DNA from 4 places in the Kitasatospora sp. NPDC059160 genome. Region 4 is predicted to be linked to each of the others. Evidence: riboswitches for the same ligand, from Rfam matches in the RefSeq annotation. Region 4 holds a riboswitch; each other region holds the start of a gene.
The links. Region 4 has a riboswitch for cobalamin ahead of ACFXOZ_RS30475 (cobalamin biosynthesis protein). Riboswitches for the same ligand answer to the same signal wherever they lie in the genome.
Positions count from the first base shown of each region.

Region 1: it holds a riboswitch for cobalamin, as region 4 does, so the genes downstream of both, ACFXOZ_RS06945 (CoA-acylating methylmalonate-semialdehyde dehydrogenase) here and ACFXOZ_RS30475 (cobalamin biosynthesis protein) in region 4, are expected to answer to the same signal.
Region 2: it holds a riboswitch for cobalamin, as region 4 does, so the genes downstream of both, ACFXOZ_RS01160 (peptidase) here and ACFXOZ_RS30475 (cobalamin biosynthesis protein) in region 4, are expected to answer to the same signal.
Region 3: it holds a riboswitch for cobalamin, as region 4 does, so the genes downstream of both, ACFXOZ_RS01170 (prenyltransferase/squalene oxidase repeat-containing protein) here and ACFXOZ_RS30475 (cobalamin biosynthesis protein) in region 4, are expected to answer to the same signal.

Region 1 covers NZ_JBHZCN010000011.1:59,471-63,618, forward strand. Annotated here, with positions in the region: gene ACFXOZ_RS06935 (short-chain fatty acyl-CoA regulator family protein) at 1-212, shown strand, start outside; gene ACFXOZ_RS06940 (hypothetical protein) at 359-580, shown strand; cobalamin riboswitch at 822-1,013, shown strand; gene ACFXOZ_RS06945 (CoA-acylating methylmalonate-semialdehyde dehydrogenase) at 1,210-2,709, shown strand; gene ACFXOZ_RS06950 (acyl-CoA dehydrogenase family protein) at 2,715-3,860, shown strand; gene ACFXOZ_RS06955 (enoyl-CoA hydratase/isomerase family protein) at 3,860-4,148, shown strand, end outside.
Region 2 covers NZ_JBHZCN010000002.1:30,155-34,302, forward strand. Annotated here, with positions in the region: gene ACFXOZ_RS01140 (SpoIIE family protein phosphatase) at 1-493, shown strand, start outside; gene ACFXOZ_RS01145 (peptidoglycan-binding protein) at 1,224-1,562, shown strand; partial or broken gene ACFXOZ_RS01150 (enoyl-CoA hydratase-related protein) at 1,865-2,062, shown strand; gene cobF (precorrin-6A synthase (deacetylating)) at 2,109-2,867, opposite strand; cobalamin riboswitch at 2,979-3,127, shown strand; gene ACFXOZ_RS01160 (peptidase) at 3,226-4,148, shown strand, end outside.
Region 3 covers NZ_JBHZCN010000002.1:34,584-38,731, reverse strand. Annotated here, with positions in the region: gene ACFXOZ_RS01180 (CbiQ family ECF transporter T component) at 1-605, opposite strand, end outside; gene ACFXOZ_RS01175 (hypothetical protein) at 610-1,698, opposite strand; gene ACFXOZ_RS01170 (prenyltransferase/squalene oxidase repeat-containing protein) at 1,695-3,251, opposite strand; cobalamin riboswitch at 3,414-3,558, opposite strand; gene ACFXOZ_RS01165 (flagellar hook-length control protein FliK) at 3,719-4,148, opposite strand, start outside.
Region 4 covers NZ_JBHZCN010000085.1:16-4,163, reverse strand. Annotated here, with positions in the region: gene ACFXOZ_RS30485 (putative cobaltochelatase) at 1-439, opposite strand, end outside; gene ACFXOZ_RS30480 (cobyric acid synthase) at 436-1,950, opposite strand; gene ACFXOZ_RS30475 (cobalamin biosynthesis protein) at 1,947-2,903, opposite strand; cobalamin riboswitch at 3,011-3,142, opposite strand; gene ACFXOZ_RS30470 (transcriptional regulator) at 3,336-4,028, shown strand.

The DNA.
Region 1 (4,148 bases), on a different contig from region 4:
TCGGCCTCGGCTGCGAACTCCGGCACGCGGGGCGGCTGGTGTACTCCGCCGGCCTTGACCTGACCGACGAGGCCGCCGCCACCCCGATCGGCCTGGGCTGCAAGGTCTGCGAACGCCCGGCCTGCGCCCAGCGCTCGGCCCCGGCGATCGGCCGCCCGCTGGCCGTCGACGAGCACACCAGCACCTTCGTCCCGTACCCGGCGTCCTCCTGAGCGGTGCCGCACGGGGCGAGGCAGCCCCCGGAGGGCCGTCGGACGAGTACAACCACCCTTCCTGCCATCGGGTTTGGTGACATTGGGCGGCGGGCATCGCCAGCCCGGAAGCCCCGTGCACCACGGGCGGAAGTGAGGTGGGACGGATGGCCGGCGACGAGACGCCACAGCCCTTCGCGACGTTCTGCGGCAACTGCAACTGCGGTTGCCCCCAGGTGTTCCTGGACCGGGAGGCCCCGGTGGACCGGCGGGTGAGGATCACCGACGACTTCGGTCAGCAGATCCGGATGAGCGAGGACCAGTTCCGCGACCTGGTGCGCCAGGCCAAGGAGGGACTGCTGGACCTCTCGGCGGCTTCGGCCGGCTGAACGCGATCGAACGGCGCCCGGGGGCGGCGGTCCGATGACCCGCCGCCGGTCCGGCGAAAGGCCGTGGTCGCGGCCCGGGACTCGCCGATCGGTGTCGGGGACACGGACACCTCGCTCTACAGGAACGCGTGGTCGACCTCGCGCTCTGGCTCGACCACCACCGGCCCGTCCTGGCCCTGTGACCCGTCGTGGCCCTGTGACCGCTCGGGCCCGCGTCGCGCGGCGGTGGGTCTGGACTTACTAGGACGTCCAACTATATGGTCGACGGCAGGTCCGCGGTGTCAGGGAAGCCGGTGTGAGTCCGGCACGGTCCCGCCACTGTGACCGGGGAGTTCGTCCTCGCAGATGACGGCCACTGGCAGCCAGCCGGGAAGGCCAGGGGGCGGGCGTGGATCCGGGAGTCAGGATACCGGCCGCGGATGATCCGTGTTTTCCACGAGGATGGAGACGACACGCATGACTCCGGGCCGCTGTTCCCGCTCCGCTGCCGTGCTGCCGACCGTCGGGGCCCATCGCCCCTGACGGTTCGTCACTTTACGCCTGCCGCGACGGCGTACGACCGTACGTCCGCTGCCGCGGCGTGCTCTCTCCATTCCTCCTCTCCCCACCCGTGACGAGAGAAGGAACCGATGGTCCGCGAACTGACCCACTTCATCGGCGGCAAGCGCGTCGCCGGGACGTCCGGCCGCTACGGCGACGTCTTCGACCCCAACACCGGCCGGGTGCAGGCCCGGGTGCCGCTGGCCGACCGGGCCGAGGTCGAGGCGGTGATCGCCGACGCCGCCCAGGCCCAGCCCGCGTGGGCGGCCTGGAACCCGCAGCGGCGGGCGCGGGTGCTGCTGCGCTTCCTGCAACTGGTCGAGCAGGAGAAGGAGGAGCTGGCCCGGCTGCTCTCCGCCGAGCACGGCAAGACTGTGGCCGACGCCCACGGCGACCTCCAACGCGGCCTGGAGGTGGTGGAGTTCGCCGCCGGGATCCCGCACCTGTTGAAGGGCGAGTTCACCGACAACGCCGGCACCGGCATCGACGTCTACTCGATGCGCCAGCCGCTCGGCGTGGTCGCCGGCATCACGCCGTTCAACTTTCCGGCGATGATCCCGCTGTGGAAGGCCGCACCCGCGCTGGCCTGCGGCAACTCCTTCGTTCTCAAGCCCTCCGAGCGGGACCCGTCGGTGCCGCTTCGGCTCGCCGAGCTGTTCCTGGAGGCCGGGCTGCCGCCGGGCGTGCTCAACGTGGTCAACGGCGGCAAGGAGGCGGTGGACACCCTGCTGGAGGACGAGCGGGTGCAGGCCGTCGGCTTCGTCGGCTCCACCCCGATCGCCCGGTACGTCTACGCGACGGCCGCCGCCCACGGGAAGCGGGCGCAGTGCTTCGGCGGCGCGAAGAACCACATGATCGTGATGCCGGACGCCGACCTCGACCAGGCCGCCGACGCGCTGATCGGCGCCGGCTACGGCTCGGCGGGGGAGCGCTGCATGGCGATCTCGGTGGCCGTCCCGGTGGGGGAGGAGACCGCGGACGCGCTGGTGGCCAAGCTGGTCGAGCGGATCGCCGCGCTCAAGGTCGGCCGCTCGGACGACCCGGCTGCCGACTTCGGCCCGCTGGTCGGCGCCGACGCGCTGGAGCGGGTCCGCGGGTACCTCGACCTCGGGGTCCGGGAGGGCGCCGAACTCGTCGTCGACGGGCGGGACTTCCGCCTTGAGGGCCACGAGGGCGGCTACTTCCTCGGCGCCTCGCTGTTCGACCGGGTGACCCCGGACATGCGGATCCACCGCGAGGAGATCTTCGGCCCGGTGCTCACCGTGGTCCGCGCCGCCGACTACGAGGAGGCGCTGCGGCTGCCCAGCGAGCACGAGTTCGGCAACGGCGTGGCCATCTACACCCGGGACGGCGACACCGCCCGGGACTTCGCCCGCCGGGTGGACACCGGCATGGTCGGCGTCAACGTGCCGATCCCGGTGCCGATCGCCTACCACACCTTCGGCGGCTGGAAGCGCTCCGCCTTCGGCGACCTCAACCAGCACGGTCCGGACTCGATCCGCTTCTACACCCGCACCCGCACCGTCACCTCGCGCTGGCCCTCCGGGGTCAAGGAGGGCGCGAGCTTCACCATGCCGACGATGGGGTGAACGCCGTGCACACCAGTGAACTGACGGAGGACCAGGCCGCGATCGCCGAGGCCGTCGGAGCCTTCGCCGCCGAGTACCTGGCCCCGCACGCGGTCGAGTGGGACCAGGCCAAGCACTTCCCGGTGGACGTGCTGCGCAAGGCCGCCGACCTCGGCCTCGCCGGGGTCTACGTCCGGGAGGACGTCGGCGGCTCCCAACTCTCCCGGCTGGACGGCGTGGTGGTCTTCGAAGCACTGGCGGGCGGCTGCCCGTCCGTCGCCGCCTACCTGTCCATCCACAACATGGTCGGCTGGATGGTCGACCGCTACGGCAGCGAGGACCAGCGCCACCGCTGGCTGCCCGCACTCTGCACCGCCGAGGACCTGGGCAGCTACTGCCTCACCGAACCCGGCGCCGGCTCCGACGCCGCCGCGCTCGCCACCCGGGCGGTGCGCGACGGCGACCACTGGGTGCTGGACGGCGTCAAGCAGTTCATCTCCGGCGCGGGCGCGGCCCGGGTGTACGTGGTGATGGCGCGCACCGGCGGCCCGGGCGCCTCCGGGGTGTCCGCCTTCGTGGTGGAGCGGGACGACCCGGGGCTCTCCTTCGGCCCCGACGAGCGGAAGATGGGCTGGAACGCCCAGCCCACCCGCCAGGTCGTCCTGGACGGCGTCCGGCTGCCCGCCGACCGCCTGCTCGGCGGCGAGGGCGAGGGCTTCCGGATCGCCATGGCCGGCCTGAACGGCGGCCGGCTCGGCATCGCCGCCTGCTCGCTCGGCGGCGCCCAGAGCGCCCTGGAGCGCACCACCGCCCACCTCGCCGACCGGGAGGCCTTCGGCGCCCGGCTGCTGCACGCCCAGGCGCTGCAGTTCCGGCTCGCCGACATGGCCACCGAGCTGGAGGCCGCCCGGGCGCTGCTCTGGCGGGCCGCCGCGGCCCTGGACCGGGGCGACCGGCGGGCACCGCAGCTGTGCGCGATGGCCAAGCGGCACGCCACCGACACCGGCTTCGAGGTGGCCAACCAGGCGCTCCAACTCCACGGCGGCTACGGCTACCTGGCCGAGTACGGCATCGAGAAGATCGTCCGCGACCTGCGGGTGCACCAGATCCTGGAAGGGACCAACGAGATCATGCGCGTCATCGTCGCCCGCGGCCTGATCGGAGCCGCCTGATGAGTGCCGAGGAGGTCCTGGTCCACCGCGAGGGCCGCGCCGGGCTGATCGTCCTCAACCGCCCCAAGGCGCTCAACGCCCTCACCCACGGCATGGTCCGGCGCATCGCGCGCGCCCTGGACGACTGGGAGCACGACCCGGCCGTGGCCACCGTGGTGATCACCGGCGCCGGGGAGCGCGGGCTCTGCGCGGGCGGCGACATCGTGGCCATCCACCGTGCCGCCACCGGCGGGGACCCGGGCGCCGCCGAGGAGTTCTGGCGCGACGAGTACCACCTCAACGCCCGGA
Region 2 (4,148 bases), on a different contig from region 4:
CGCCGCCCTCGACGAGTTCGCCGCCGGCGTCCCCGGGGCCCTGTGCACCACCGTCTTCTGCGCGGTCCTCGACCCGGTCACCGGTGTCCTTCGGTACTCGATCGCCGCTCACCCGCCCGGCATCGTCGCGCTGGCGGACGGCGGGACCGTCCTGCTCGACGACGGCCGGTCGCTGCCCCTCGCCGTGGCCCCCGACACGGTCAGGCCGGAGGCCGTCGCGGTGCTCCCGGCCGGCTCCGTCCTGCTGCTGGCCACCGACGGCTTGGCGGAACGCCGCGGGGTCCCGCTGCCCGAGAGCGTCGAGCACGCCGCCCGGGCCCTCGCCGAGAACGTCGGACTCCCGCTCGACCGGCTCGCCGACCGGCTGATGCAGACGCTGGCCCCACCCGGCGGTTACGAGGACGATGTCGCGCTGCTGCTGTACCACCACGGCGTCGCCCCGGCCGAAGGGCCACCGGACGGTGACGATCCGATCGGGCAGCAGCCCTGGTGACGTGCCGTGGCATCCACGACGCCGCGCCGCGGGACGACGGCGCGCGACGACCGCTCGGGGCTGCACCCGGCCCCGTCGCCCCGACCTCCGGCTCCCGTACGGCCCCCGGTACCGGGTGTGCAGCAGCCCTCGGCGTTCCGGGCGGGCGTCGTGCCGGGAGCGAGGAGGCGGAACGGCCGTCCGACGACGGCCCGGTGGTGCATGAAGTGGTGGCACGGGGGTAGCCGGAGGTGTGTGGACAGGCCGGCGGCGCGCAGGTTACCCCCCGGACTCGGCGCGCCGCTCCTGTCCTCCGGCCGGTCTCGCTGCGGTGAGACCGGCCCCACTCCTCTCCCGGGTGGTCTTCGTCCGACGCTGCCGCCTCGGGCCGTGCGCCTCCCTGGTGTGTGCTTCGCGCACGTTCTCTCCTCGGTCCATTCCGAAGGTTCTGGGGCTGGGTCGGGCAGGTCGTCGCCCCCGGTGGGGACGGGCGGCCCTGACCCTGGCCCCGCAAGTGGTGCGCGACCCTCACCCACCGGATTCCGGTCACCGCCGGCGGCGGCCGCACCACCGGCGACGTCCAGCTCGCCCACTGGATGGGCAGCCTGACTGGTTTCTTTCTTGATCATTTCAGGTAGGATCCCTGGCGCTGATGACTGGTCTTCGTCATCACCAGAGCCACCGGGGGATGGCCCCAGAAATGGATGTAGTCGCTATGAGAGCACGCGCACTGGCACGTGTCGCTGCGGGCGTGACGTTGTCACTGTCCGTGGTCGTCGGCCTCAGCGGAACGGCCGAGGCCTCCACCACCGCCCCTTACGTGCAGAAGGGGTCGCACGGACCCGCGGTTTCGTGTGTTCAGGCCTTCCTGAACGGTGTCGGCCTCGGCCACAGGATCGCCGTGGACGGCGACTTCGGGCCGGATACGGAGGGCATGGTCGAGGACTTCCAGCGCGCGTACGGCAACGGCCTCAGCAGGGACGGCATCGTCGGGCCCAAGACCGGTACCGCCCTGTGGAATTCGTACTGGCAGATCAATCCGCAGGGCGGCTTGCAGTACTGCTACGACTACATCCCGACGAACTCGTAGCCTCGCTGATGATGCCGGACGGCCCCGGCGCTCCTGCGCAGCGGAGATCCCGTTCCAGCACCGCACCCGCCAGAGCCCGACGTACCGCGCTCACGCCCCCGACGTCGACAACCCGGCGTCCGGCGCTGATGATCGGCCCTTCGGACCGTGAACCACTCCTTGCCCTCGGCGGAGCTGTACGCCAGGACGATGATGCCCGCGATCGATGCCGGCCAGCGAGATGATCGAGCCGCGGGAGAGCAGCTGGATCACCCCGGTGGCGATCGTGAGCCACTCGATCACCAGCACCGTCTTCCGGGTCCGCCGAGACCGTCGCGGCGATGTCCACCCCGGCGGCGGTCATGCTCAAGGAGAGCGTCAACCGCTCCTTCGAGACGACGCTCGCCGAGGGCGTCCGCTTCGAACGCCGGCTGTTCCACTCGGTGTTCGCCACGGCGGACCAGAAGGAGGGCATGGCCGCCTTCGCCGAGAAGCGGGCGCCGAAGTTCGAGCACCGCTGACGGTCCGCGCGTGCGCAGCCCCCTCGCCCGGGGCGGCGCACGCCGGTCAGCCCTCCGACCGCCGCAGCAGGTAGGTGTCCATGATCCAGCCCTTGCGCTCGCGTGCCGACTCGCGCAGCTCGCGGATCCGTGGGGCGGCTTCGGTCAACGGCCCGGCGACCAGGATCTCGTCGGGAGTGCCGAGGTAAGCGCCGTAGTGGATCTCCAGTCCCTGGGGGTCGAGGCCGGTGAAGGCGGCCCGGCCGTCGAGCATCACCACCACGTCGTCCACCCCCTCGGGGAACCCCTCGGCCAGGCGGCGGCCGGTGGTGATCTGCACCGGGCGGCCGACCCGGGTCAGGGTGGTGCGGTGGGCGGCGGCGAGCGCGGAGACACTGCTGATGCCTGGGACCACCTCGTAGTCGAACGCGACCGCGCCGCGGGCCCGTACGTCCTCCACCACCGCGATGACGCTGTCGTAGAGGCCCGGATCCCCCCAGACCAGGAAGGCACCCGTCTCGCCCTCGCCGAGGTGCTCGGCGGCCAGCCGCTCGACCAGGTCGGCGCGCCGGAGGCGCCAGTCGTCCACGGCGGCGGTGTACGCGGGCGTGGTGCGGTCCCGCTCCGCGTCCGGTGCCTCGACCACCCGGTGCCCGGGCCGGCCGTGCTCGGTCAGCATCCGGCGCCGCAGGTGGATCAGGTCCTGTCGTTCCTCGCTCTTGTCGAGGATGAAGAACACGTCCGTGCGACCGATCGCCCGGACCGCTTGCAGGGTGAGGTGGTCGGGGTCGCCCGCGCCGATGCCGATGACGAAGATGTGCCGCATGGGAGCCATTCTGCCGTCCCTGAGGACCTGGCCAGGACGGCGGGGAGAGGAGCGCGCGTCGCGACGGCGGGTGCCGGGCAGCGTGGTGTCGCGCTCGAACCCTTGACCGGATCTTTTCCGTGTCGCCATGATGGGCCGTCAAGTTGTGACTCCGCCCTCGGGGGAAGTCCGGTTCGAGTCCGGCGCTGACCCGCAACGGTAGGCCTCCGACTCCGCGTCGGTGGCGAGCCCGAGTACCCGTCGGCGGAGGTGTGTCGTCCACTCCTCCCGTCGTGGTCTGCGGGCCGGAGCTCAGAGGGCTGCCCGGTGCGTCGCCGAGGCCCTCCGGGCCCCTGTGTGCGGGCCCGGAAAGGTCTCCATGCCCGCGCTCCGCCGCACCCTCGGTCTGCTCGCGATACCCGCTCTCGCCCTTGCCGCCGCGCTTCCGGCGGCCACCGCCGCGAGTGCCGCGCCCGCCGCCCCGACCTCGTCCGCGACGTTCCGCCCCGACGCCGCCGCGGGCGGCTGGCTGGCCCGCCAGCTCGTCGGCGGCGACCACTTCGAGTCCGTCTTCAACGGGACCGCCTACCCCGACCAGGGCCTGACCATCGACGCGGTGCTGGCCTTCGCCGCCTCGCGCAGCTCCGACGACGCCGCCGCGAAGGCCACCGCCTGGCTGGCGAAGCCCGAGATCATCAGCGGCTACCTCGGCGACGGCACCACCGAGGCCTATGCGGGCGCGACCGCCAAGCTGCTGCTCGCCGTCGAGGTCCGCGGCGGGGACCCGACGGCCTTCGGCGGCGTCGACCTGCCGGCCCGGCTGCGCTCGCTGCAGACCGCCGGAGGCCGCTTCTCCGACCGCTCCCAGTGGGGCGACTACAGCAACGCCTTCGGCCAGTCCCTCGCCCTGATCGCCCTGCACCGCACGCCCGGTGACGCCCCGGCGGCGGCCGTCGACTTCCTGGCGAACAGCCAGTGCGCGGACGGCGGCTTCCCGGTCTCCTTCGGCCAGGCCGCCTGCACCAGCGACCCCGACGCCACCGCGCTCGCCGTCCAGGCCCTCGCCGCCACCGGTCGCGCCGCCAAGGCGAACACGGGACTCGGCTGGCTCACCGCCCACCAGAACGGCGACGGCGGGTTCGCGGCCGCCGGGGCGACCGCCTCCAACGCCAACACCACCGGCCTGGCCACCCAGGCGCTGTTCTCCGGCGGGCGCCTGGCCGCCGGGTTCAAGGGCTGGAGCCGGCTGGTCAAGTTCCAGCAGGACTGCTCCGCCGACCAGGCGGTCCGCGGCGCCGTCGC
Region 3 (4,148 bases), on a different contig from region 4:
CGCCGTGCCCGGGCGACCCGTTGGACGCTCTGCACCAGCTGGGGCGCGACACTGAGCGCCACCGTCACGGCGACGCCGAGCTCGTAGAGGGCACCGGGCAGGACGCGCAGGGCCCGCTTGGGGTTGGCGAGGGTGTTCGCGGCGCCGATGCAGCAGATCAGACAGGCCAGCCGCAGCCCGTCGAAGGCGGCGGAGAGCGTGGCCTCCAGCGAGACCGGGCCGCCGATCCGGATCCCCGCGTACCAGTCGGGGGTGGGGATGTGCGGCAGGGAGAAGAGCAGGTGGTCGTGCGGGGTGACACCGGTGGCGAAGACGCATCGGAAGACCACCCGGATCGCCACCACCGTCAGCGCCAGCCACAGGTAGTAGGTGAACCCGCGGGCCCACGGGGCCTCGCTGCGGCGGGCGGTGACCACGTAGCCGAGCACGGCGAGGACGAGCAGGAGCAGCAAGGGGTTGGTGGTGCGGCTGGCCGCGGTCGCCAGGGCGAGCGCCCAGGCCCACCAGGCCAGCGGGTGGAGGTTGCGCGGGGCGCGCCGGCCCCCGGCGCCCCGCCCGGGGCTGCGCTGCGGGGAGCCGAGGCCGCAGGTGTCTTGCGCGCTCACCGGATCACTCGGCCCGTCGGCGGCGACGGCGTGCGGCCACCACCGTGGCCACGCCCAGCGCCACGACGAGGACCGCCCCGAGCGCAGCGGGCACCATCGAACCGGAGTCGTGCGGGGCGTCGGCCACCGGGTTGGCGTCCACCACCCCGCCGGGCACGGCGGGCGCGGACGTCGCCCCGGCCGCGGCCACGGCCGTCTGCGGTGTCGGCCCGTCACTCGGGGTCTCGGTCGGCGGGGCGGTGGAGACTTCGGCCGGTACCGGCGTGGGATCGGGCGCTCCCGGCGGGGTGATGCCGTCCGCAGGAGTGGCCGCGGTACCCGTTCCCGGGGTCGCGGCGGGCGCCGGCGGACGGGTTCCGCCGGGCCGGGGTGCGGCCGGGGCCGGGGCACCCCCGGTCGAGCCGGAGCCGCCGCCACGCGTCGTACCGCTGCCGCCCGTCGTGCCCGATCCGCCCGTCGTACCGGAACCGCTCGCCGCTCCGCCGGAGCCGCCCGTCGTGCCCTGGCCCGGGTCGGCCGGCTGCCCGCCGGAACTGGGGTTGTGGGCCCGGACGCTGTCCGGCGAGAAGGTCGGACGCCCCTCGGTGCCCTCCACGTTGGTGCCGCCGTAGATCCACAGGTCGACGCTGCCGGGCTTCGGCTGGTAGAGCATCGCCCCGAGCTGGCTGTAGGACCACTCGTTCTGGCCCGGATCAGCGTGCCAGTACGACCAGTACGCGGTGGCCGGAGGTGTCAGGACGCACTTCTCCTGGTCCGGGGTCGGGAACTGCTTGCCGCCCTGGTAACCGCTGTAGCCGATCCGGCAGATGAAGGCCGGGCCGTCGTGGCCGGTGCCGGTGGTCTTCCAACCCCCTTGGTTCAGCAGGGTGTAGCCGGTGGTGGGCGTGGAGCCGCAGGAGCGCAGCAGCGGGCCGCCCCACTTGCTCAGGTCCACGGCGAGGACGACCCCGGAGGTCGGAGTGCACTGCTCCATCGGCAACGGCGCAGCGGCAGCCGGGACCACGCCCACGGCGAGGCCGCCGAACGCCAGCGCGGAGGTCAGTGCCGCCGCTCCGGACAGCCGGGCGAGCCGCTGCCCGAGTCCCCGGCTCACCGGTGACGCCCCGGGGCGGCCGTCCGGCGGCGACGGGCGACGACGACGGCAGCGGCACCGAGCGCGGTCAGCGCACCGGCGGCCGCCGTCAGCGCCAGTGCCTGGGTTCCGGTGCTGGCCAGGTGGTCCGAACCGGTCTGCGCCGGTCCGCCTCCGACCGCATCGGCACCGCTACCCACCGGGGCGTCGCCGCCGCCGGACGACGGCGGGTCAGTGGCGGGGACGGGCGCGGTCGTGGGGGGCGCGCCGGTCGGGGTTCCGGAGGACGTGGTCGTCGGGGTGGGCGTGCCGGTCGGGGTGGGCGTGCCGGTCGGAGTGGTGGAGGGAGTACCCGTCGGGGTGGCCGTACCCGTCGGGGTGGCCGTACCCGTCGGGGTGGCCGTACCCGTCGGGGTGGCCGTACCGGTCGGGGTCGGCGTGCCCGTCGGCGTGGTGGACGGCGTCCCGGTCGGCGTCGGCGAGCCGCCGAGGTCGCGGGACAGCGTGCCGAAGGAGATGCCGGTGGCGCCGCCGAGCACCTGCGTGGACGCCCGGACGTCCGACCCCCGCTGCCCGGTGGAGGCGACGTTGAACCCGCCGTCACCGTTCTGCTGCCCGGCGAGGAAGTCGAGCGCCTTGGCGATCTGTCCGCCGTAGGCGGCCTTGCGCAGCGTCATCCCCTGGACGGCCAGCGCGGCCGAGTTGGTGGAGTTGCCGGCCGCGCCGGGGAAGCCGCCGTCGGGCAACTGCCGTGCGGCGAGCCAGCCGAGGCCCTTCTCGACCGCCTGGGCGGCCTCGTCCCCGGGGACCAGGGCGAGGGCCATGACGGCCATGGCCGTGCTGTCCACATCCGCGTCACCGGCGGCCGGGATCAGGCTCGGCCAGGACCCGTCCGGGTGCTGGAGGCTCCTCAGATAGCCGATCGCGGGAGCGGCACCGGTCGACTCTCCGGCCCGGAGCTGGGCCATGACGGCGAGCGCCTGGGAGAAGACCGAGGTGGCGTAGGTGTAGTTGCCCGGGGCGTCGCAGCCCGTGCTCGCGTCGGCCTTGGTGCACACCATCGCGGCGAGGGCGGCGATCAGGTCGTGGCCGCCGAAGTTCCGCGGGTTGCGGCCGACCGCCTCGGCGAGCAGCGCCTCCTTGCCGATGGACCCGCCGCCGGCGTACTCGGTGCCGATGGCGGTCCAGTCGTTGACGGTGCGCGCGCTCGCGTCCTTGCCCTGCTGGTCCAGGAAGTCGACGATCCTGCGCAGCGCGGCGTCGTCCGTACCGGTCGCGGCGAGGGCGTAGGCCCCGTCGATGGTCAGGCCGAAGTCGGCGAAGGCCGGGAACCCCTCGTAGTAGTGACCGTCCGTCAGGCGGGACGGGTCGGTGAGGTAGGCACTCCCCTTGGCGGCGTCCGGCTTCCTCCCGGCAGGCGGGGTCGGTGTGGCGGTGGGGCCGTCCGCGTCGTGCCGGGCGGTGGTGAGGTCGGCACCGGTCAGGGCCGGGATCGTCGGCCGGGCTGCCGCGCTCTCGGGGTGCCCCAGCAGGACCGTACCGCAGGCGGCGACCGCGACGGCACCGGCGACCACCAGCGAGGCGAGGTCCCGGTTTCTGTGACGTGTACGACTGCTGCTGACCCTCACGACGACTCCCTGGTCGGTCGACACGGGAGAAACGGCGCAGCCGACGGCCGCCCACGGGGAACACGGGACCGTCGAGACCACGTCGTAGTCCGCGACGACGCAAGTGCTGTGTGAACACACCCCCGGTCCAGGCATTCCGGCTCACCCACCCTCAGGTGGGTCCACGGTTGCGGGTCAGCGCCGGAGTTGGACCGGCTTCCCCTGAATGCCGAGGGCAAAAAATCGGTTCATCAGACCACGTTGACCGAAGCAGAGTCAATGAGGCGTCAGCGGTGGCCGAGCGGGAGGACCCGGGTGCGGCACCGGGGCTGACGCGCAGCGGTGGGGGGGTCACCGGTGCCCCGGCCCCTCCCGGGAGAGGAGCCGGGGCACCGGTCGGCGTCCGCGGTTCAGGACGCGGTTCAGGACGCGGTTCAGGGCGCGGTGATGCCCGGCTGGGCACCGGCGCCGAAGGACCAGCCCTCGACGTCGCCGGGTGCCGGGTTGTAGCTGCCCGCGCCCAGGTTGCTGTACGACCAGGGGCCGCCGTGCTGGGCGTGCCAGTACGACCAGTAGGCGCTGCCGGTCGGGTTGGTGCAGGTCGTCGGCAGGGCGTTGATCGTGCAGACGAAGCCCGGGAAGCGCGGGTGGAAGGAGTACGAGAAACCGGCCCCGGTCAGCGCGGCCAGGCCGCTGGCCGGGTCGCCGGGCGCACAGCCGGTCTGGACGCCGCCGCCGACGGCGGTGAAGTCGACCACGACGGTGACCCCGGTGGTGCCGGTGCAGGCGTCCGCCCGCGCCTGCGGGGCCTGGACGGCGGAGACGCCGAGCAGGCCGGCCGTGAGGGCCGCCGCAGCGGCGATC
Region 4 (4,148 bases):
CGTGGTCCTGGAGCAGGTTCACCTCGTCGATGTACAGCACGCCGCGGTGCGCCTTGGCGAGCAGGCCGGGCTCGTACGCCTTGACGCCCTCGGCCAGCGCGCGCTCCAGGTCGAGCGAGCCGACGATCCGGTCCTCGGCCACGCCGACCGGCAACTCGACCAGCTGGGAAGGCCGTTGGTGGCTCCCAAAGGTGGCGTGCGGGCCGTCCGGGCACTGCGGGTCCGGCCCGGCCGGGTCGCAGGCGAACCGGCAGCTGTCCACGACGGCGATGGCGGGCAGCAGCCCGGCCAGCGCGCGCACCATGGTCGACTTGGCGGTGCCCTTCTCGCCGCGCACCAGCACGCCGCCCACGGCCGGGGAGACCGCGTTCAGCAGCAGCCCGAGCCGCAGGTCGGCCATCCCGACGATCGCGGTGAACGGATAGCGGACCTCACTCATGCGTCACTCCCAGGTGCTCCGGGCAGGAGGAACGGCAGCGATCCGGCCGCCGGCACCCCGCCCTCGATCAGCTTCCACAACGCGTCGGTGTCCGCGTGCTCCTCGATCAGGTCGCCCAGCCGGTCCAGCCGGGACTCGCGCGCCACGGCGAACGAGGTGTCCGGCGCCGGTACGAACGCCCGGCCCGCCAAGTCGGCGACCTCGCGCAGGAGTTCACGGCGGAAGCCGTCGTTCTCCAGCGCGCCGTGCCAGGTGGTGCCCCAGACCGAGCCGACCCGGCAACCGTCCAGGAAGGGAACGCCCCCCTCGACGGCCACCACCCCGTGGTGGATCTCGTACCCCTCCACCCGCTGCCCGTACGCCTCGCCGACCGGCCGCGCCAGCACCTTCTCGACGCCGAAGCGCACCCGGGTCGGCAGCAGCCCGAGTCCGTCGACCACACCGGCCTTCGACTCGACCTCGTCCTCGATCGAGTGCGCCAGCATCTGGTAGCCGCCGCACACCCCGAGCACCGGCCGCCCGGCCGCCGCCCGCGCCTTCAACGCCGGCTCCAGGCCGCGCTCGCGCAGCCAGGCGAGGTCCGCCACGGTCGCCCGGGTGCCGGGCAGCACCACCAGGTCGGCGTCGGCCAGCTCCTCCGGCCGGGTCGCCCAGCGCACCAGCACGCCCGGCTCCTGGGCCAGCGCGTCCAGGTCGGTGAAGTTCGACAGGCGCGGGAAGCGCACCACGGCGACCCGCAGCACGTCCGCCCCCAGCGGCCCGCGCCCGTCCACCCGGTCCACCACGGTGGACAGGTCCAGCGAGTCCTCGGCGTCCAGCCACAGGCCCGGCAGCATCGGTAGCGTGCCCAGCACCGGACGGCCGGTCAGCTCGTGCAGCATCTCCAGCCCGGGCGCCAGCAGCCGGGCGTCACCGCGGAACTTGTTGACGAACCAGCCGGCCACGTGCCGCTGGTCCTCCGCCGACAGCAGCGCCAGCGTCCCGTACATCGCCGCGAACACCCCGCCGCGGTCGATGTCCCCGACCACCACCACCGGCAGCGCGGCGGCCGTGGCCAGGCCCATGTTGGCGATGTCCCGGTCGCGCAGGTTGATCTCGGCGGGGGAGCCGGCGCCCTCGCACACCACCACGTCGTAGCGGGCGCGCAGATCGGCCAGGCACTCCAGCGCGCGCTCCAGCAGGACGGGCTTGCGCTCCCGGTAGTCCAGCGCGCCCACCTCGGCCACCGGCCTGCCCAGCAGCACCACCTGGCTGCGGCCGTCCGCGCCCGGCTTGAGCAGCACCGGGTTCATCGCCGCCTCCGGCTCCACCCGGGCGGCCTGCGCCTGCATCGCCTGGGCGCGGCCGATCTCGGCCCCGTCGGCGGTGACGAAGGAGTTCAGCGACATGTTCTGCGCCTTGAACGGCGCCACCCGCACGCCCTGGCGGGCCAGCCACCGGCAGATCCCGGCCGTCACCACGCTCTTGCCCGCGTCCGAGGTCGTCCCCGCGACCAGCAGTGCGTTGGTCATGCCCCACCCCTCTTCCTCATCAGCATGCGCAGCAGGACGTGCCCCGCGACCGTCGTACCCAGCGCCAGCGCGCCCACCCGCCGGGACAGCGTGCAGGCCCGCTCGATGTCGTCCACCGTCACCGGCCGCAACTCCGCACCCAGGACGGGCCGGTGCTCCACCCGCTCCCCGTACCGCAACGTCCCGCCCAGCCGGACCCCGACCGCCCCCGCGAAGGCCGACTCGGCCTGGCCCGCGTTCGGGCTCGGGTGCGCGGAGCCGTCCCGGCGCCAGACCCGCCAGGCGGTCCGGGGCTCGGGCGCGGCGGCCACCGTCAGCAGGGCCGTCAGCCGGGCGCCCGGCCAGCCCGCCACGTCGTCCAGCCGGGCCGAGGCCCAGCCGAAGCGGGCGTAGCGGGGCGAGCGGTGGCCCACCATGGCGTCCAGGGTGTTCACCGCGCGGAACGCCAGCAGCCCCGGCGTGCCCGCCAGGGCACCCCAGGCCAGTGCGTTCACCACGGCATCCGCCGTGTTCTCGGCCACCGACTCGACCACCGCCCGGGCGATCTGCTGCCCGTCCAGGGCACTCGGATCCCGCCCGCACAGGTGCGGCAGCCGCTCCCGGGCCGCCGTCAGGTCGCCCGCGGCCAGCGAGCGTCCGACGGTGCGGGCCTCCCGGGTCAGCGAGGTGCCGCCGAGCACCGTCCAGGTCGCCGCCGCCGCCAACGCGGCCCGGCCCAGCGGACGGCGCCCGACCGTACGGTCCAGGGCGAGCGCGCCGGCCGCGACCGCACCCACGCACACCGCGGTGTACCCGGCTCCTGCTGCCCGGTCGTCGCGCCACAGCCGCCGCTCCAGCCGCCCCGCGGCCGTGCCGAACAGGGCGACGGGGTGGCCGCGGCGCGGGTCGGCGTACCGGGCGTCGGCGGCGTAGCCCACGAGCGCGCCCAGGCCGAAGGCGGCGGCGCGGGTCAGCGGGCGCACAACATCGAGAAGCCGGGGATCCAACCGGGCGGGGCAGCCTGCATCGCGTGGGTGTCCTCACTCAGGGTCCGCGCCCTGGATCGACGTACCGGGGGCGAGAGTCTCCTGGCTTCCGGGTCCGACGCACCCCCGGGCCTTCCAACGGCCCCTGACGGTCCGCCGTGGCACTTTCCGAGCGTGCTCCCCGGTGACAGTGGCGGGACCGCGCCGGACTCGCACCGGCTTCCTCTCCATGCCTCCGTTTGGCCCCAGGATCCCATCACGCGCCCGAACCGGGAGTCAACCGAGGTCACGGAGGGGTTGGTCACACGACGCACCCGCCCCCGCCCTGTGCGATCGCCCAGTACCACCGAGAGCCCGGCGCCCCCGCTTCGTGCGTTCGGCGGCTGGGGCCGCGCCGCAGGCCACGCCTACGGTTCGGCCATGCGCCGCAGAAAGCCCCCCGTCGCCGCCCCCGCCCCGGTGCCGTTCTCGCCGGAGGCCGCCCGGGCTCACCGAACCGGCCTCGGGCTGACCCCCGAGCAGGTCGCCGAGGGCATGGCCGCACACGGCGTCCGACTGCTGCCCGGCCACGTCCTCGCCTGGGAGGACGGCGTGCTGCGCCCCGGCGAGACCGAGTTCATCGCCCTGGCCCGCGCCCTCTGGTGCCCGGCCGCCGCCCTGATGCCCGGCCACCCCGTCAGCCTGCGCGACCACCGCCTCGCCCGGGAACTCCCCCCGGAAACCGTCGCCGAACGGGTCGGCATCCCCCTGCCCACCTACCGCCAGGCCGAACTGACCGGCGACTGGGACGGCGACCCGGACCAGACCCACGCCCTCGCCCAGGTCCTCGGCCTGCGCCTCACCGAACTCGTCGAGGCCACCGGCCGCCGCGAGACCCTCGACGCCCTGCTCCGCCAGTGCGTGGCCGGCCGCTGGCAACCCCACCTCCGCCCGATCGCCCGCCTCGTCCCCGTCCCCGAACCCGACCTCGCCGCCGTCCTCCCCGTCCTCCACCAGGAACACCACATCCCCTCCCACTGGGGCACCACCACCCACCCCACCACCCCCACCCCACCCCTCACCCCCCGCTTCTGGCACCTCCTCAGCACCCACCACCCCACCATCCCCGTCTGACCACCCCCAAGGAGCCGGAAACCCACCTGCACGGGCGCGCGGGCAACGCCCCGCGCGCCCACCACCCCCTCCCCCCCCACCACCCGCCCAAGGCGAGAGGGACGCGCTGCGGGAGGGGGC